3 regions of the Pseudomonas sp. EL_65y_Pfl2_R95 genome follow, and region 1 is predicted to be linked to each of the others. Evidence: riboswitches for the same ligand, from Rfam matches in the RefSeq annotation. Region 1 holds a riboswitch; each other region holds the start of a gene.
The links. Region 1 has a riboswitch for cobalamin ahead of AACY09_RS00845 (energy-coupling factor ABC transporter permease). Riboswitches for the same ligand answer to the same signal wherever they lie in the genome.
Positions count from the first base shown of each region.

Region 2: linked by a shared signal. The riboswitch ahead of btuB (TonB-dependent vitamin B12 receptor) and the one ahead of AACY09_RS00845 (energy-coupling factor ABC transporter permease) in region 1 are both predicted to bind cobalamin.
Region 3: linked by a shared signal. The riboswitch ahead of AACY09_RS18385 (TonB-dependent receptor domain-containing protein) and the one ahead of AACY09_RS00845 (energy-coupling factor ABC transporter permease) in region 1 are both predicted to bind cobalamin.

Region 1 covers NZ_CAXAOV010000001.1:180,293-186,944, forward strand. Annotated here, with positions in the region: gene AACY09_RS00835 (ABC transporter substrate-binding protein) at 1-514, opposite strand, end outside; gene cobO (cob(I)yrinic acid a,c-diamide adenosyltransferase) at 514-1,119, opposite strand; cobalamin riboswitch at 1,294-1,505, opposite strand; gene AACY09_RS00845 (energy-coupling factor ABC transporter permease) at 1,693-2,373, opposite strand; cobalamin riboswitch at 2,425-2,633, opposite strand; gene AACY09_RS00850 (lipid A deacylase LpxR family protein) at 2,950-3,927, shown strand; gene AACY09_RS00855 (TetR/AcrR family transcriptional regulator) at 4,016-4,678, opposite strand; gene AACY09_RS00860 (histidine phosphatase family protein) at 5,059-5,721, opposite strand; gene AACY09_RS00865 (molybdopterin-dependent oxidoreductase) at 6,116-6,652, opposite strand, start outside.
Region 2 covers NZ_CAXAOV010000002.1:14,556-21,207, forward strand. Annotated here, with positions in the region: gene bluB (5,6-dimethylbenzimidazole synthase) at 1-445, opposite strand, end outside; gene AACY09_RS07815 (cobyrinate a,c-diamide synthase) at 442-1,743, opposite strand; gene AACY09_RS07820 (hypothetical protein) at 1,807-2,379, opposite strand; gene btuB (TonB-dependent vitamin B12 receptor) at 2,437-4,287, opposite strand; cobalamin riboswitch at 4,417-4,645, opposite strand; gene AACY09_RS07830 (hypothetical protein) at 4,846-5,166, opposite strand; gene AACY09_RS07835 (O-methyltransferase) at 5,177-5,839, opposite strand; gene AACY09_RS07840 (C40 family peptidase) at 5,904-6,422, opposite strand; gene AACY09_RS07845 (C40 family peptidase) at 6,464-6,652, opposite strand, start outside.
Region 3 covers NZ_CAXAOV010000006.1:48,145-54,796, reverse strand. Annotated here, with positions in the region: gene AACY09_RS18395 (acetyl-CoA carboxylase family protein) at 1-457, shown strand, start outside; gene dxs (1-deoxy-D-xylulose-5-phosphate synthase) at 596-2,500, shown strand; cobalamin riboswitch at 2,531-2,748, shown strand; gene AACY09_RS18385 (TonB-dependent receptor domain-containing protein) at 2,845-4,767, shown strand; gene AACY09_RS18380 (APC family permease) at 4,912-6,285, opposite strand; gene AACY09_RS18375 (cobalamin-binding protein) at 6,477-6,652, opposite strand, start outside.

The DNA of each region.
Region 1 (6,652 bases):
AGGTATCGCGTCCGGCGCTGCCGCCATTGGGACGCAGGTATAGCGCGCTAAGCGGACGCGGCTGTTGTTTGAGGCGATCAAGTCGCGCCTGCACATCAGCAAGCAGGGCTTCCCCCTCCTCGACCCGGCCCAGTTTGGCGGCAACCAAGCGCGTGCTGGCAAAGATTTCTGCCCACGTCGTCGGGTACGGCACCACCAGCACTTCAATACCATATTCGCGTAAGAGCGCGGCCTGGTTGTGACTCTGCCAACGCCGTGAGGCGAGCACCAGATCTGGGTGCAAGGCTATGATTTCTTCACTGCTGGCGTGATTAATCGGCACCTGTTGGGCCTGCGCGGCCATTGCAGATAGCTGCGGATCACGACTCTTGCTCGACACCGATAACAGTTGCTCAGGCGCAGCCAGGCGCAATGCCAACATATCGGCGCACTGGTTTGTAGAGACCACACGAGGCAATTGAGCTGCCAATGCCGGCAGGCAAAACAAGCCCATCAAGCCAAGCAAGGCGCGCATCAGAAATCGATACCCATTTGCGCGCGCACGCCTTGCTTGTAGGCATGTTTAACGTCGCGGATTTCGCTGACAGTATCGGCCAGCTCAACCAGTTCAGGCTTAGCTGCACGCCCGGTAACAATTACGCTTTGCATCGGCGGGCGCGCACGAATGGCTTGCAACACCAACTCAGTATCGAGGTAATTGTATTTGAGCATATAGGTCAGCTCGTCTAGCACCACCAGATTCAAGCTGTCGTCCTGCAGCATTTTGGCAGCGTGCGCCCATGCCTCATCGGCAGCTGCTTTATCCTGATCCCAGTCTTGAGTGTTCCAGGTAAAGCCCGTCGCCATTGCGTGATAGTCAACCAATGGCGCGTGCTGACGTAGGTAAGTGATTTCGCCCGACGCCTGAGTGCCCTTGATGAACTGCACCACACCGGCGCGATGACCATAACCCAGCGCACGGTACAAGGTGCCGAAGGCGGATGTGGTCTTGCCCTTACCGTTGCCGGTGATAAGGATAACGATCCCGCGCTCCTCTTGAGCACGTTCAATACCCGCATCGACCACAGCTTTCTTGCGCAGCATGCGCTCATTGTGGCTGCGCTTTTTGTCTTCATCGATCACTTGCCGACACTCCTGGAATCGGGAAATGCACGCGCGATAAAGCGCACGCAGCTCAAAGGAGCGCAGCAACAGGGTATGGCAGGACGTGGCTATGCCAAGACCTGATGACGACTGGAAATAGGTGTCTGCTAAGACAATCTACAGCATCGGCAAACCCACACCCCGGGGTACGCACCTCTTTTCGATCAGGCCGGTCTTCTGGCTCGCCATCATTCGCTAATCGCACCTTCCCGGTTACCCAGTGGTATATCGCGATTGCGTTAGGCTCTACAGCAGCGGGGGCTGCGCCGGAATACGCGGTGGATATATCCACGCGGTCACCGGACTTCCCGTTTCACCCGTTGCGCGGTTGCGCTCGGGGCACCTGTTCGATGCCACGCAGAGTACCCGAGTCGCCCATGCAGGGCAACCGCGCACTACCGCGCAGCCCATGAATATGAGCCCAGTATTACGGGGCAAAAACAGGAGAGTATGCACCCGGGTCAGCCCGCGTTCTGGCGGGCTCGATGCCTGATCAAACAGACTGAAAAGGCATCGATAACGACTCGCCCAACTGCCTAAACAGTCAAACTAGGCAGGTTGGTGCAGGCGCACATTGAACGCTGGGCCGCGACTGGAATTAGCAAACGCTTTAGCCGCCGCCAATACGCCCAGATCGATCAAAGGCTCAACGATGATGACGGTCATATACGCCAGACCAAAAGTTGCGACGTTAGCCAGGTTCTCCATGCTAAAACCATGGCCATAGAACGCCCAAAACGCTACCCACATCACGATGCCGCCCTGATAAGCCGTCGACAATGCAAGCACCTGGCTGTAACGGGTATCGACGTAGGCCGTGCTCGCCGGAATGATGCGCTGCGCCAAGGCATTAATGGCCCACAAAGGCACCAACAGCGTTGTCACATTCATACCGTATTGCGGCAGGTCGAAGGGGGCGAAAAACAGTCCCTGGATCAGCAGGCCTGCGGCCAAGCCAATTGCCGACGCCCCTGCTCCAAACACCAATAACAGCGTGGAGCCGAGAATCAGATGGACCTCTGAAACGCCCACTGCATGGTGAGGCAGGACCTCAAAGAAACAGAATACCAATGCAGTGGTAATCAGGCTGCGCAACACTAATGCTGCAATGCCTCCGTTATTGCGGATGCTATCAACGGCCATTTTGGCAGCGAGGCCAAAGCCGCCTACCGCTGTCGCATAACTGAGAAAGATTTTAGCGCCGTCAACGACACCCGGTTCGATATGCATTATGAATCCTCCATCGCACCCACCGCGCGATAAATATGAGTGAATGACCGGCAAAACGCGGTCTCGATGACAGGTTTCCTGACTTGCGCGTCATCGTTCTACCCACCTTCCCAGCATTGCCAGTGGTATCCGGGTATCACTCTTCGCTTACAGTTGCGGAGGCAGTTGAGGAATCAAGCCGTAAAGCTTTCACCCCATTCCCTTTTTCATTTAGGCCCGCCCACAAACGGCGGCCTAAAACCATCGGCGGCTACTTTACTGTTGAACCCCTCAATGGGGACAGATTTATTTTTAGCGAACTGACAGTAGCGATAGCTCACTCAGGCTATATGACTGATTGCCGCTCTTCCCCGGGCTAGACCTCTTAAAGACTATCCGCCAGCGTACATAGAACGACCCTAACCCTGCATCAGCCCTTAACTGTGGGATCAAGTGATGGCGTAAATCTAACTGCCTGCCTGAAACTAGAATTATTTGAATAATTTTGAGCTTATTGGTAATACTTGCCATTCGCTTGATTCTTACCGCGCCATTTTCGGGCAGCGAGCTATTTTAATGTTGGCTTGGGGGCTGTTTATGAAAGCTTTAGGTGACGTTGTTCTGCTGACTGCTGCACTAATGCTGTCTTCAACCGCAGCGGCTGATGTTTTAAGTTTGAAGGCCGAAAACGATATCTTTTCCGGCGGTAAGGACGGTCATTACACCAATGGCTTGGAAGGTGTTTTAACCTTTGAACCAGAGGCTGATCATTGGACGCGCGATATAGCCAACCTGATTCCGGGCTGGACCTCACAAGACTTGGGCTATGCCGCTTATCGCTTTGGTCATCAGATATATACACCCGAAGATATCGAACAGACTGATTTGCAAAAAGACGACCGTCCCTATGCGGGCCTGTTCTATGGCGGCCTGACACTTATGTCGATAGAACAGTTGGCCAGCCACCGTGAAACCAGCACTTTTAGTCTCGATATTGGTTTGGTGGGACAAGGTGCTGGCGGCGAAAAGATCCAGCGCGAAGTGCACAAAATCACCGGCAGCGACTCACCGGAAGGCTGGGACAACCAACTGACAAATGAACCCTTCGTCAACCTGGGTTATGAAAAACGCTGGTGGCTGCAATCTCAGCTTGGCGGACTCGAAATGGAGTACGGCCCAAGCGTCGGTGGCGCCTTGGGTAATCTGTACACTTACCTGTCAACTGGAGGGGGTGTGCGTTTAGGCCAGGGCCTATCACGCAGTATCAGCCAAGCCAGCCCAACCCCGGATTTAGGTGATGTGCAGTTTTTCAACCCCGACGGCGGGTTTGGCTGGTTTGTTTACGCCAACCTGGAAGGCCGCTACGTGGCGCACAACATGTTGCTCGACGGCAACACCTTTCACGACAGCCACTCGGTTGACCGTGAAGACCTAGTTGGAGATGCGCAACTGGGTCTGACGCTGATGTGGGATCGCTGGCAACTGTCTGCCGCAAACATCTGGCGCACCCGAGAATTCAAGGGTCAGAATGAACCCGATCAGTTCGGCTTGCTGTCACTTTCTACCTGGTTATAAACCGGACTATGCGCTGTGGACGCAAGTGCCACAGCGCCAGATACAGCATCTGGTTTTAACGCCACACCCATCACCAGCTGAAGCAACCTCAGCCCTGCTGCACCTCGATTGACTCCAGATACGCCACCAATGCCCGCGGGATCTCCCGATGCAGCACCAGGCTACGCAACTCGTCATCGTATTCAGCAATAAGATCTACCACCAAACCGACCGGCAAACCAAGCAAGGTAGCGGTGTAGGCGCGCCTGTCAGCATCAGTGGCTGAGGGTAAACGCAAGGTCAAAATGCGCAGGCACAGCGCCTGAATCAATGGATGGATCGGCGTGTCAGTTGGTGATTTCCCGGCGACTCGATCCAGGCGCATAAGCTGAAGCACTACAGGGTTACGCGATACATAATCCAGAAAAGGGATGATCAAACGCCCGATCAGTTGCTCAGCGCTATCAGTGCGCCATACCTCATCACCGGTGCTATCAATTGCAGCCAAGACTTCAGCCATAGCACGTTCATGCCGCTCATATGAGGCCACTAACACATTCTGCTTGTCGCAAAAGAAGTGATAAAGCGACCCTACGGAAGTCTGCGCTTCTGCAGCCAATTTGTGCATGGTAATGGCACCGTCTCCACTGGCGACCAACAACCGCTCAAAGGCGTCAATGATCAGATTGACCCGATGCTCGCCCCGACTCTGACTTGGCTGGCGTCGCTTCTTTGCACACGCTTGCCCAGCGACTTCAACTTTCTGAGACATAGTGGCCAGGGTTCCGAGGTTTGATGGGCAGGCTATCACGTGCAGCTTGAGCTTATGTAACGGCTACACGCTTGGCTTACGCGAATTACAGGCACCTGATCCAACTATAGGCCAACGGTTCAATGACGTACTGCCCGCTTGATGTTGGCCTAACCGATTTCGGCTGCACCTGATACAGAGCGGCGTATCGAAGCGCTCGATTTTTGCGAGCTGTCATGAGTCGTGGGCAGGCTGTTGCTGGTTTGCTCCAGCCTGAGGCGATGCAGAAACCACCCTTGGGAATGCCGCAGGCAACAAAAGATTGCGAGGCTAGCTCTGTTACTGTTTTCAGCTGTCTGGCCATCTCAAGCATGGCGCTACCCAAAAGCGTCCCGTCGATGTCAGGTTGGGCAGCTTCGCTGGCCATGGTTCAGGTCTTGTTTGTAGTTATGACTGAGCAGGGTTGCCTTACCGTCGTGCCAGGTCAGGGTCAGGACATAGAGCGAATCATAATCGTCGCCAGCCCAGTCATTGAGAACCACTTGTTTTTTACCCACTGCCTCACTGGCCACAGTATTGATCAGCTCAGGCAGGTAACCGCTTGACCAAGCGGTGTAGACAGTGGCATTGCGGTATTTATCTTCCTGCAACTCGTCAGCTAAATCGCTGGTGTCATTGGCCCCAAAATCGATATTTACCGGCAGACCAAGTTTGATGGCGCTTGGGCTGATGGTCATCAGCGGTCTGATGTAGCTATAGGCATCACCCTCGCTACCCTCTTCAACGTGCCGCGAAGGGTTGGCCGCAAACACATAATCAGCCTTGCCGAATTTTTCCGGCAGCAAGACCGACAAATCCAAAGCACGATTAAGACCTTGGCAGTTGAGCTGTCCAAGGCCTTCTCCAGGTTTTTCAGCATGACGCAGAAACACCAAAGTCTGGGTGCCGTCTACAGGCGCGGCGCGGCCTTCAACAGCCACAGCCCCCAGCAGCGTGACACCGCCGAGAAGCGCTAACGAATAAAGGGCAACGCGATGGCGCTTCAACAGCGTGGAAAGGATCATTAAACAGGCTCTTTACGGGAAAATGGCGCTCGACCAAGCTAGCAATGTGTTCAGACACGCCACTGCATCTTGATCGGAGCGTTGGACTACCCCAAGCTCAATTGGGTTCCTTACGCGATTTTTACCCAGGAAAAAGCCGCCTTTCGGCGGCTGTTATTCCCTCACGCTAGCTGACTAAACGACATCTGATTATCAGCTTGAACCGGAACCCACTTGCTGAGCCATCCAGGGGTTGGATTTTGCTGCGTCACCGCCCCCACTGATTGCCACCTCTGATCGCTCTTTTGTGCGCTGAACGTCTTTTCCTGTATGCCCTCGCGCAGGAATCATATCTAAATGCCTCCTGGGCTTTTCAACTGCCGCATTGCCGCTGTCATGAGTGATTTTGCCTTACTCAGATGCCACTAAACCAGTTGTAGCCTTGATCTTCCCAATACCCGCCCGGATTGTCATTACTGACGAAGATCTCGACAATATGTTTTGGGTTTTTAAAGCCTAGTTTGGTCGGTACCCGGACCCGCAGCGGATAGCCGTACTCCGGTGGTAACGCGACTTCTCCGTAATCCAGTGCCAGGAGGGTTTGTGGATGCAATGCGGTCGGCATGTCGAGGCTCGAGTAATACCGGTCCGCACACTTGAAGCCGACAAACTTGGCCGTGGTATCAGCACCAATATGTTCCAGAAAGTTTTTCAGTGGTACGCCGCCCCATTGACCGATAGCGCTCCAACCTTCAACGCAAATCAAGCGCGTAATATCAGTGCGTTGCGGCAGCTTGCGTAAACCTTCAAGCGTCCACGGCATCTTATCCCGCACCAGCCCGGAAACAGCGAGCGAGTAATCGGCCAGGTCCACGTCGGGGATATCGTCTTCGCCGTAAAAGGCATTGAAGGGAAATGGCGTGGTCATTTGCGCCTTGGCGTAGGTCGGCGC
Region 2 (6,652 bases), on a different contig from region 1:
ACCCTTCAGCACGTGCTGCCAGCCACATATTTTGAATCGCACAGGCCACCGAGGCCAAATCCATCTCTGGCAAGGTACGCCGGCCAAAAATGTGCGCCTCGCGTCGATCCATCAAACCGACCACCAACAACTCGGCGCACTCACGAACACCCTCGACCTTAAGCTGCATAAACTCGTCAGAGCGCTGATCAAGTGCTTCGGCAGTGCGCAGCCGTTCTTGCTCGACCAACTCAGCGATCGCTTCGCGGGTCTGCACCCGAGTGATGCGAATAAACCTCCAGGGCTGCATCAGCCCGACGCTTGGTGCTTGATGCGCGGCCTCAAGCAATTTCGCCAACAACTCAGGGGCGACTTCACCACCACTGAAATGGCGCATGTCACGTCGCTCGGCGATGACCCGGTAGATCGCAGCGCGCTCTGCGGCGCTGTAAGCGTGCTCATTCATGGCCGAAAAATCTCAGCAACAGCACGCGGGTTCGAGGCAAAGTAAAAGTGAATATAGGAGGCTGTCAGTCGGCCCTGACGATATACCGACTCGCGGGTACGTCGGTAATTCGGGCATTCACCACGGGCGACTTCAGGTAATTCGCCCTTAATTGTGGAGTGGTGAAAGGTGTGTCCGCGGAGCAATCCCTCAGGCAGTTCGACTTCCTGTAAAGCCAGGGCAGTCAGCCGCGGCTGCATTGCTGCGCGTGCATCTAGCAAACCGAGCATTGCCCCTGTCTCGCCCTGCTGATCGGTCAGCGACTCCAGCACATAAAGCATGCCGCCGCACTCGGCCAAGATCGGTTTACCTGCGCCATGATGCTGCCTGATAGCGGCAGCCATGCCAGCATTCGTTGCCAACTGCGCAAGGTGCAACTCGGGATAACCACCGGGCAAGTACAGACTATCGACTTGAGGTAACGCGCCATCATCAAGTGGAGAAAAGAAGCACAGCGTGGCGCCCAGCTCACGCAGAAGATCCAGGTTGGCTTGATATATAAAGGCGAATGCCGCATCCCGCGCAACCGCAATCCGCACGCCCGCCAGCAGTGGTTCAATAGCTCGCGCAACGGGGGCCGCGAAGCTAATGGCTGGCGGCAGTTCAACCTGCGCACTGGATGCCAGCGCATCGGCGGCGGCATCCAACCGGGCGTCAAGATCAGTCAACTCATTCGCCTGAACCAACCCCAGGTGGCGGCTTGGCAACTCGATCTCGGCACTGCGCGGCAATGCGCCGTACCAGCGGATAGACTCGGGCAATGCATCTGCCAATATTTGCCCATGGCGCACGCTGCCCACGCGATTACCCAACACCCCGGAGAATGGCAAACCCGCTTGAAAGGTGGCTAAACCATGGGCCACCGCAGCAAAGGTTTGCGCCATGGCCGAGGCGTCAATCACCGCCATCACAGGCACCTTAAAGTGTCGGGAAAGATCGGCAGCCGATGGCGAGCCATCAAACAGACCCATCACCCCTTCAATCAAAATCAAATCCGCCTCGCCTGCTGCTTGCCAAAGCAAGCGCTGGCTTTCAGCCTCGCCAACCATCCACAAATCCAGCTGATAAACCGGCTGACCAGAGGCGCGCGCGAGAATCATCGGATCAAGGAAATCCGGCCCACACTTGAACACTTGGACCCGCTTACCTTGACGCGAATACAAGCGCGCCAGCGCCGCGGTGACTGTGGTTTTACCTTGCCCAGAGGCCGGCGCTGCGATCAGCAATGCCGGACACTGATGGACTCGCGTGCTGTTCATCTCAATTACCCTGCACATAATATTGAACCCGCGAAAACCCGGTATGGGTCTGGCTAAACATGACTACGACTGCACCTCGCGTTGACGGGCGGCAAAGGCGGCGTTCAGACCCAGGTAGAAAACACTGGCAACGCCCAGATACAAGGCCAGGTTGGTCAGGTTACGCGGGTAATACAGGGCAATGCGTTCAACCAATTGAGACATGCTTGGGTCTGGGTAGCGACCCGAGAAAAATAGAAATCCACCGCCGGAAAACAGGTAGCAAACAAAGGCGCTGAGCGAAGCCATTGCAGCGAGCAACAGCAGATTGCTCCATTGGTGACGATGCATGCCGGCGTACAGCCGACCACCGAACCACAGGGTCCCGTATGCAGGCACTAACATCCAATAGGCTGGCGACATGCACCAGTCGCTCACACCTGCCCATTGCACGGCGGCCATATCGAACAGCGAAGCCTCGACAAACAACGCCGGAAATACCCAGCGCGGCTTCAGCAAAACGCCGGCAAGGAAAAACACGGCCCAGGAAGCACTGGGCAGATTGACCGTTGCGAAGTGCTGACCCCGGGTCATGGCCATCAATGCGCCAAGCGCAATGCCAATCAGCAACTGGTTGCGCGGTGAAAGATTCATCATTCTCTCCTGTTGATATGGCCAAGACGCCAATCCGGCGTCCTGGCAAAGGCTTAGCGACTAGAGCGCCTGGTAGCGCACACTTAGATACACGGCTTGGCCCGGCTGGTTATAGCCGTCGGCAGTTTCGTAATCGGCACCCAGTAAATTGGCGACACGACTTTGCACGCGCCATTCTTCGGTCAGGCGATACTCACCGCGTAAATCAACCGTGGCGAACCCCGAGAGCTCCTTGGTGTTGGCCAGATCGTCATAACGTTGCCCTTCTGCATGTACGCTGCCGCCGACGCTGAATTTGCCTATCCGGCGGTCAATATCAAGGTTGAACAATTGCTTGGCACGACGCGCCAATTCGTTGCCGTCATTGGCCCCGCTCGACTGGTTTTCCGGGTCCATGAGCGTGTAGTTGGCACTCCAGTCAAAACCGTACAACTGACTGGCGACAACCAGCTCTACACCGTTGATACGCGCTTTATCGACATTTGACGGCCCCTCAATCGAAGCGTCATAAGCAATCAAGTCGTCAATTTCGGTGCGGAAGGCGTTAACCACCCAATGACCCCAATCGTGCTGACCGGTAAGCCCTATTTCGATGCTTTCTGAGGTTTCAGCATCCAAGTTTGGATTGCCATAGTCGGGAAAGTACAACTCATTAAAGGTCGGTGCCTTAAATGCAGTGCCGTAACTGACCGTACTGCGCAACCAATCGGTCAAGGCAAAGCCATAGGCGATATTGCCGGTCTGGTGATCGCCAAACTGCTGGTTATCATCGCGGCGCAACGCCACTTGCCAGTCATGCCGGCCGACATCACCCAAGTACTGTACGAAGTAGCCGTTATTGTCGCGCGAGTCCTGATCGTAGTCAGTGCTGCCGTTGATTTCATCACGCTGGTAGTCAGTGCCCAAGGTCAGGGTTTGACCGTCCGCAATCTGTAAATCGTTCTGCCAACTTGCTGTGTCACGACGGCTGTCAAAGCGGGAATTAAAGCTACCATCGGTGAAGGCATCTGACTTGTCTTCACTGCGTCCAGCCTGCAAGGTGACCTGCCAGACATCAAAGGGGGAGAACCGAGCACGAGCGCCATAGACGTTGGACTCGCCATCTGCATTGGCATTAAAGCCTGAGGTACGGCTGCGGCTTACGCTGTCGTAGTCGTTATGCGACTTGGCCTTGAGTACGTTGCCGTCCAGTTCCAGCCCATTGTCGAAGCGATAGCCCGCGCTGAGGCTGCCAGAAAGATTGCGGTAACCGTCGTCATCGCTTTCTGCACCGCTAATGCCCGCAGATTTGACATTGATCCCGTCAGTGTCCGAGCTGCTGACACCCAGGCTGTACCAGCCTTTATCGTCGCCACCGGAGACGCCGGCGCTGCCGGTGTAGGTGTCGTGAGTGCCGTAGCCCGCTGAGAAAAAGGGTTTAGCGCCGCCGCTCTGGCCCTTGCGGGTGAAAATCTGGATAACCCCGCCAATCGCCTCTGAACCATAGAGGCTTGAACGCGGACCGCGCACCACTTCAATCCGCTCGATCAATTCGATTGGCAAATCCTGCAGGGCTGCGCCGCCCGAACTGACAGAGCCAATCTTGACCCCGTCAATCATCACCAATACGTGGTCGGATTCAGTGCCGCGCATAAACAGCGAGGTCGACTTGCCCGGCCCACCATTATTGGCAAAGGAAACACCTGGGACTTTACGTAATAACTCAGGTACGGAACTCACCTGACTTTGCTCGATTTCAGCACGATCAAATACAGTGACGGCAGCCAGGCTCTGACTGGCCGTTTGCGCCGTACGAGTGGCAGTGACCACGGTATCATCAAGCTGGTTCGGTTCTGCTGCGAAAACCTGTGAACCAGTGGAAACGCCACACAGCACGACGGCTGCTGACGTGAAAAAGGACTTACTGTTCATTGCGTATGCTCCGCCGCTCTCACCCGTGCGACCTAGGCTGGGAAAGGCATACGGAGAACAGCGGACGTATTTGTCACAGACGCGCAGAAAGGCACAGACGGTAATACGCCCGACAAAGCCCTCCGCGATGCCGTGAAATTGCGACAGGCCGGTCTCCGGGCTTACGAGCGGTGGGCTGTTGGCAGCACACCAGCAAACGCACCTTCCCATGCCGAAGCACAGTGGTTGAAAAGCGTTTGATTTGACTCGTTTACCGTTGCGGGGGCAGCGTCGGAATTGTTTGGCGTTATTACACGAGACGCACCGACTTCCCTGTTTCACCCTGTAAATACAAGGCACCTGAAGCAAGTCGCGCAGAGTAGTGACTTGCGACTAGAAGGTCAAATAACAATGCAAGGCTGCGCATATTCCTCACGATCGGCAAGGCCAAGCGCGGCAAGCAGCGCTTACCCGGTCATCAAGGGTTTGCGGCGCAAATGGTGGTTGATAAAGCCGTCAACCCTCCTTGAAGCGCAGCGTCATCCACGAAGGTGTGAGCCACCCGCCACTGACCCAGGCTTAATGACGCGGATGAAAGCCGGCAGGCTTGTCCGCCAACCAGACAACAAAGGTGCGCAGGCGTTCATCACTCAATAGGCTATCGCGAGTGTTGTAGCTCAACGCCAACTCTTTCTCGGTGAACAGACGGTGCACTTGATTATGGCAAGCGCGGCACAGCCACAAGGTCGCCGTGATGCGTTCAGTCTTGGCGTAGCGCTTTTGCACATAGGTTTTGTTGTGCAGCGACTTGGGGATCAAATGATGGCGGGTCAACAACGCTTTGCGCGCACACAACTCGCAGGCTTCAGGCTGGGGCGGCAAACGCGTGGGTTCGGGCACAGGGCAAATGCTAGCGCTTGCGGCACAGGGTCAGGCCATCGCCGACAGGCAACATCGAAAGATCGATACGCGCGTCATTTTTAAGCTGGAGGTTAAGCGCCTGAATCGCTCGTGTGTCGGCGCTTTCAGGCTTGGCTTCAAGTACACGCCCACTCCACAAGGTGTTATCAAAAAGCACTAACGCTCCGGGTTTGAGCAGACGCAGCGACTGCTCGAAATAGGCCGGGTAGTTTGCTTTATCAGCATCGATAAATATCAGATCGACTGTCCCGCCGTAACCCTCGCGCTCCAGCTCTGCAAGGGTATCTAATGCGGGTGCCAAACGCTGCTCGATGCGCTCGCTAACCCCGGCTTCTTGCCAATAGCGCTCTGCAGTGGCGTTATAGTCGGCCGCCAGATCACAACAGATAAGTGTGCCGTGCGCAGGCATCGCCTGCGCCATGCAGATCGCGCTGTAACCGGTGAAGGTACCGACTTCGATAATCCGTTTGGGCGCCAGCAACTGCACCAGCAGCGCCATGAACTGGCCTTGCTCAGGAGCTATTTGCCAACGTGCATTGGCAAGCTCCGCAGTTTCATCACGCAGCCGTTTAAGCAAGGCAGACTCACGCAGCGAGACATCCAGCAGGTATTGATACAAGCTTGGATCAAGATTGAGCGTTCGATTGGTCATTTGCGTCTCGGCTCGAAATCAGGCTGCGCCAGCCGGACCAGCTAGCGCAGCGGTTAACACTTGGCTAAAGGTTATGCGCCAGTTCTGGACTGAATACCCGCTTGGCATCCAAATAGACACCCTGCCAATAGGTATTGTTCAGGCTGTCGAGGCGCACGGTGCCACCGCTTGAGGGTGCATGCACGAAGCGGCCTTCACCCACATAGATCCCCGCATGGCTTACCCGGCTACCGCCACTGGTGGCAAAGAACACCAGATCGCCACTTTGCAGATTGCTCCGGCTGACATTCTGCCCACGCATCTGTCTGAGCTGGCCGGTGGTGCGCGGCAAACTGATACCGGCCACATCGCGATACACGAAGCCAATTAATCCGCTGCAATCAAAGCCACCAGCCGGGGTATTGCCGCCATAACGATAAGGTGTGCCAACCAAGCCAATAGCTCGAATCAGCACATCGTCAGCATTACCATTGGCAGCAGGATTGATTTTTTGCGGGACGGCTTGCGGCGTCGGGGGATGACTGGAACAGGCGCTTAGTAGCGCTGCGAATGAGAGAATAGCAATGCGGATCGTTCGAGTCATGCGAGGCGCACTCACTGTCTTGGTGCGCCTACTCTGCCGTGCTATCGCTTATGACGCAAGCTTGAGCGCGATGCAAGCAGTGGCTGATTGCGCGAAGCTTTATGCGCAGAGATGACTGTTCGGGTAAATCCAGCACTGTGGCTGAGCTTGGAGTGGCCCCGTGAAGCCAGCATAGGCTGATCACGGGAACCTTCGCCTTTGAGGAATCGCTTGGCACCAATATAGTGGCG
Region 3 (6,652 bases), on a different contig from region 1:
CGGCCCACAAGCCGAGCAACAAGCCACCGTACGCCATGTATCACGCATGTTCGTTGTAGCCGCCAGCCTGAGCGTGCCGTTCTTCACCGTCGTATTGCGCAAAGGTTACGGTTTGGGCGCGCAAGCCATGGCCGCCGGTAGCTTCCACTCACCGCTGTTCACCATCGCCTGGCCCAGTGGTGAATTCGGTGCAATGGGCTTGGAGGGCGCGGTTCGCCTGGGCTTTGCCAAAGAGTTGGCGGCGGCCGAATCGGAGCAAGCGCGCCAGCAGCTGTTCGACAAGCTCGTCACCAAGGCTTATGCCAATGGCAAGGCGATCAATATGGCCAGCTTCCTTGAGATCGACGCGGTGATTGATCCCGAACAAACCCGAGGCTGGTTGATTCGCGGTCTCAATTCAACCCCTGCCCCGTCAGCAGAAAAAACGGGGAAACGCGGTTATATCGATGCCTGGTAGGGTTTTATTTTCAGACCTAAAGTGGTCAAAGCAGTGATTGAGCGGCGTCCTCTGCTGCTGATTGGCCACTTCTTATTTGGGTACAGTGCGGGGCTTCGGGTAAACTGGCGCATCTTTGTATTTATAACGATTCGCCTGATGCCGACGACTTTCCACGAGATTCCCCGCGAACGCCCGCTGACGCCCTTGCTTGACCGCGCGAATACGCCGACCGAGCTGCGCCGCTTGGGTGAGGCCGAGCTGGAAACCCTGGCCGACGAACTGCGCCAATACCTGCTTTACACCGTTGGCCAGACCGGCGGTCACTTTGGCGCGGGCCTTGGCGTAGTCGAGCTGACGATTGCTCTGCATTATGTTTTCGATACCCCCGACGACCGCCTGGTGTGGGACGTTGGTCATCAAGCCTACCCCCATAAAATCCTCACCGGTCGCCGCGAGCGCATGAGCACGCTCCGCCAAAAGGACGGTGTTGCCGCATTCCCCCGGCGCAGTGAAAGCGAGTACGACACCTTTGGCGTCGGCCACTCAAGCACTTCAATCAGTGCCGCACTGGGTATGGCTGTTGCCGCCAAAATTCAGGGCAGCAACCGTAAAAGTGTGGCCGTTATCGGTGATGGTGCGCTGACTGCGGGCATGGCTTTCGAGGCGTTGAACCACGCGTCCGACCTCAAAGCCAACATGTTGGTGGTGCTCAACGACAACGACATGTCGATCTCGCGCAATGTTGGCGGGCTGTCCAATTATCTGGCGAAGATTCTTTCCAGCCGCACTTACGCGAGCATGCGTGAAGGCAGTAAGAAAGTGCTTTCACGTCTTCCTGGCGCGTGGGAAATCGCCCGCAAAACCGAAGAGCACGCCAAAGGCATGTTGGTCCCGGGTACGCTGTTTGAAGAGCTCGGCTGGAATTACATCGGCCCAATTGATGGCCACGACCTGCCGACCATGCTGGCCACGCTGCGCAATATGCGCGACCTCGAAGGCCCGCAGTTTCTGCATGTCATCACCACCAAGGGCAAAGGCTTCGCTCCCGCCGAAGCAGACCCCATTGGCTACCATGCAATCACCAAACTTGAGCCGGTAAACCGCCCCGCTCCGCAGAACGCAGCGAAAAAGCCGGCCGGGCCTAAGTACTCCAGCGTTTTCGGTCAGTGGCTGTGCGACATGGCTGCGCAGGATCCACGCCTGCTTGGCATTACCCCGGCGATGAAGGAAGGCTCTGACCTGGTCGCCTTTAGCGAGCAATACCCAGACCGCTATTTCGATACGGCAATCGCCGAGCAGCATGCGGTGACCCTCGCAGCCGGCATGGCTTGCGAAGGCAGCAAGCCGGTTGTGGCGATCTACTCGACCTTCCTACAACGCGCCTATGACCAACTGATTCACGACGTTGCCGTGCAACACCTCGATGTATTGTTTGCCATCGACCGCGCAGGCTTGGTCGGTGAAGACGGCCCGACCCACGCCGGCAGCTTCGACATCACCTACTTGCGCTGCATCCCCGGCATGCTGGTGATGACTCCGAGCGATGAAAACGAATTGCGCCGCATGCTGACCACCGGCCACCTGTTTAACGGCCCGGCCGCCGTGCGCTATCCACGCGGCACTGGCCCCGGTGCGGTGATTGAATCTGGCCTCGAGCCGCTTGAAATTGGCAAAGGCGTGATCCGTCGCCAAGGCAGCGGCACTGCAATGCTGGTGTTCGGTGTACAACTGAACGAGGCCCTGAAAGCGGCTGAAGCACTGGATGCGACCGTGGTCGATATGCGCTTCGTAAAGCCGATTGATGAAGCCTTGATCCGCCAACTGGCTGCAAGCCATGAGTTGCTGGTGACCATCGAGGAAAACAGCATCATGGGCGGTGCAGGCAGTGCAGTCAGCGAATTTCTGGCTCAGGAAAACCTGCTCAAGCCAGTCCTGCATCTGGGCCTGCCTGACGTTTATGTCGAGCATGCTAAACCCGCTCAAATGCTCGCCGAATGTGGCTTGGATGCCAGCGGTATAGAGCTGGCAATTCGTCAGCGTTTGGCTGTTATCAACAAATAAGTAACCCGCTACCGCAAATTCGGTAGCGGTTTTATCGTGATTGACCGAGGTCGCTGCCAGCCGCAAGGCTCAGCGTGAAAAGGGAAGCAGGTGCGTCTATGACAATGCCTGCGCTGCCCCCGCAACGGTAACCGACAGTGCTGCACTTCAGGGTGCAACACAGCGTTTTTCGACAACCACTGGGCTCGCCCGGGAAGGTGAAAAACGGCGTCGGCAGCCCGGAGACCTGCCTCGTTGCAATTTTTGACTGGTGTTGCGGAGGGCATCACCGTCAAGTACAGGTCTCTACTTGCCGGTACTTGTCCCTGCCCTCCTCAAAAGCATTGTACTTTTGAGGTTGTTTAATGAAGTTCTCCCGCGTTTCTCTGGCGCTCGCGCTGGCCCCATGCCTGGCCACTGCCGCCGAATCTGCTGCGCCTTATCAGGCCACGCCACTGGTGATCACCTCAGGCCGACAGGCCGAGCCGATCAGCAAAGCCACCGCCGCAATTACTGTATTTGAACGCAAGGACATCGAACGCCTGCAGGCCGGTGACGTGCTGGATCTACTGGCACGCACGCCGGGTGTCAGCGTCCAGCGCAGCGGCGGCAGCGGCTCACTCAGCGGGATATTCATTCGCGGCACCTCGACAGCGCAAAGCCTGGTGCTGGTCAACGGCCAGCGCATTGCCGGCAGCTCCAGTGGCACCGCCAGTCTTGAACAACTCAATCTGGATCAGATCGAACGCATCGAAGTGGTACGCGGCAGCCGTTCTGCACTGTACGGTTCAGACGCCATTGGCGGGGTTATTCAGATTTTCACCCGCAGCGGCGAACAGGGCCTGCACCCTCGTCTTAAAGTCGGCTACGGCAGCCATGGTACTTGGCAGCGCAGCCTCGGCTTGTCGGGCGGTGATGAGCAAACCCGTTTCGACTTGGGCGCCTCACTCGATGAAACCGACGGTTTCGAACGCACCAACCTGATTGGCAGCGAAGACAGCGCCTACCGCAACAAGGGCCTGAATCTGAGCCTGTTGCACAATTTCAACGACAACTTGGAAGCAGGGATCAGCCTGCTGCGCCAAACCGGTCAGAGTGAGTACGATTACAGTTTGTCGCCCGCCCAAGCGGCCGACACTGACTTTGAAGAGTCTACCGGTAGCGCGTACCTGCAATCGCAAATCAACGAAAACTGGACCTCACGCCTGGAATTGGGCCACACCGAGAATCGTCAAAAATCCCACGACCCTTACGGCGGCTCGGTATTCAACACCTACCGCGACCAAGCCAGCTGGTTGAACACGCTTAACTTCGCCGACCACCAGCAAGTACTACTGGGGCTGGACTGGTATGAGGATCGTCTGAACAGCGCAACGCCTTTCAACGAAGACTCGCGCTGGAACAAAGCCGCGTTTATTCAACATCGCTATGACAATGACGCGTTCGGCACAGAACTGGGCCTGCGCCATGACGACAATCAAGCCTTTGGCAGCCAGAACAGTTGGAACGCTGCTTTCACTTGGCACTTAAACAGCGACAATGATCTGGTCGCCTCGTACAGCGAATCGTTCCGCGCACCGACCTTTAATGACCTGTACTACCCAGATGATTGCTTCCCCGGTTTCGGCTGCACCGTCTACAGCAACCCTGATCTGCAACCCGAGACGGCGCGCAGCTACGAGTTGCAGTGGCGCTCGCGGTTGTCGCCAACCAGCTCACTACAAATATCGGCCTACCGCACCCGGATTGAAGACGCCATCGTCACCAACAACGCCCTGGACGGTAATCAGGCAAACAGCATCAATGCCTTTCGCCCGGAGAACATTGATCAGGCAACTATTCACGGTTTGGAAGTCGCACTGGAACAGCAGGTGTTTGGCTGGCAGACCAGCCTCGGCTATAGCTTGGTCGATGCGCGTAATAGCAGCGGCAGCGGTAATGATGGCAAGCGCCTGAGCCGCCGCCCGGAAAACACCTTCACCGCAGATATCGATCGCAGCTTTGGCCAGTTCAATGTCGGCGCCGGTTGGCTGGTGGCAAGTCATAGCTATAACGACCTGGCGAATGACCAGGAGATTCCGGGCTACGGCATATTGGGCCTGCGTGCCGGCTGGAAAGCGCCTAACGATCTGCGCTTTGACCTGAAGGTGGACAACCTGCTCGACCACGACTATTACCAAGCCAACGGCACCGCGTTCGACAGCAACACCTTTGCCGAAGTCCCCTTCCACTACGAAGAAGCCGGGCGTACCGCCTTGGTCTCGATGACGTGGACACCGCAACTCTAACAACACGCCAAATGGTGGCTCAACGTAGGGTGGTCAACGCGAAGCTTGGCCACCGTGGCGGTGCCGACTCTCAGCTATTTGTGATCGCAAATGGTGGCCGAAAAAAGTCGACCACCAAGAGCGTCGACCGCTGATGGCAGCCGCTCAATGCTTGAGTTCGACAACACCATAGACCTTACGTGAGTAGGCATAAAACGCTAAGCCCACTGCCGACCAACCCCCGACCAGTACCCACTCGATTGGCAGCAGTGCCGAAGGCGCGATGGGGGTGTAAAGCAGCACTAGGCCGAGAGATAGAATCAGCGCAACATAACCCACCCAAGGGCCTTTCCCTGCGCGAAACGGACGCTCCATCCCAGGCTCTTTTTTGCGCAAAACGATAAACGCAAGCGCCACCATCGAATAAGCAACCACGATGCCCAAACCACCCGCATCAACCAGCCAAACCATTGCTTGGCGGCCAAACAGCGGGGCCACAATCGACAGCGCACCAATCAGTAAAATCGCATTGACCGGGGTTTTATAAGTGGGGTGCAATTTGGCCAGAAAGGCAGGCAACATTTTGGCTTCGGCCATTGCATAGACAGCACGCGACCCGCCGATCAAAAACGCATTCCAGCTGGTGAGGATACCGCCTAAACCTGCAAGCACCAGCAGTTTTCCAGCCCATGAGCCGCCCAAAACTGCTGTTGCCGCGTCCGCTGTTGCGAGCTTGGTTGCTGCCAAAGCGTCTGCATCTAGCGCACGCCCTGTGGCGTACATGATCAAGATGTACCAGGCCACAGCCATCAAAACAGAGACGATCAAAATGATGCCGATCTTACGAAATGGCAAATCAATTTCTTCAGCGGCCTGCGGAATGACGTCGAAGCCCACAAACAAAAACGGCGTCATGATAATGACCGAAAATACCCCGCCCATGCCGCCGACAAAAAGTGGCTCAGTATTGGCGGTTGATCCGTTAAAAAGCGAACCGCTGATCAGCATCAAACCCACCGCGATAATCAATACCGTGATCACCGCCTGAAACATTGCACTGGCTTTGACCCCACGGATATTGAGCCAGGTCATGCCGATAGCCCCGACAATCCCTACCATCGCCCAGGTGAAGTAGACGTCCCAGCCAGCGACCGAATACATTAATCCAACTTTGTACCCGGGGATGATCTGCTCCAGCACCGTAGGCAGCGCAACGGCCTCAAAGGCCACCACCGACACATAGCCAAGAATAATCGCCCAAGTGCAGAAAAATGAGGCCCCAGCGCCCATGGCGCGGTGGGTATAGACATGCTCACCGCCATTTTGCGGCATGGCGGATGCCAGCTCAGCATAAGCGAGGCCGATCATGATCACCGCGGTGCCACCAATGGCGAAGGCCAGCATCGTGCCGCCCGTACCGGCGTTGCTAATCATGGTCCCGGCCAGTACAACCCAGCCCCAACCCACCATCGCGCCAAAGGCCAGGGCAATGACATCTTTGGAGCCCAATACGCGAGCAAACTTTGTATCGTTAGACATGGTTCCTCCTTGAGCCAAGTCACTCTAGATCACTCTAGAAAACGCATGGCAATAGGCACCACTCGACTTGAGCGCGACCAAATGATTGAAGAAAAGATCGTGACACTGCGACAAACTTAACGGCTAACAACTTGCGAACGCAAGCAAGGATGGCCGCCCTAGACGGTCTCCCGCGTGCCAGAGGCGGGTAGCTATTGCGCTTTGGCCAGCACCCGGCAGAGTTGCTCGGTGGCATTGAGCATCTGAAAACTGGGCCGCTCCAAGCCTTTATCTGGAACTTGCCACAGCTGGTTACGCTGCACCGCAGTGATCGTTGACCAGCGCTGCCACGCATCAAGCTGTGCGCCACTGCTCGCCAAAATCACGT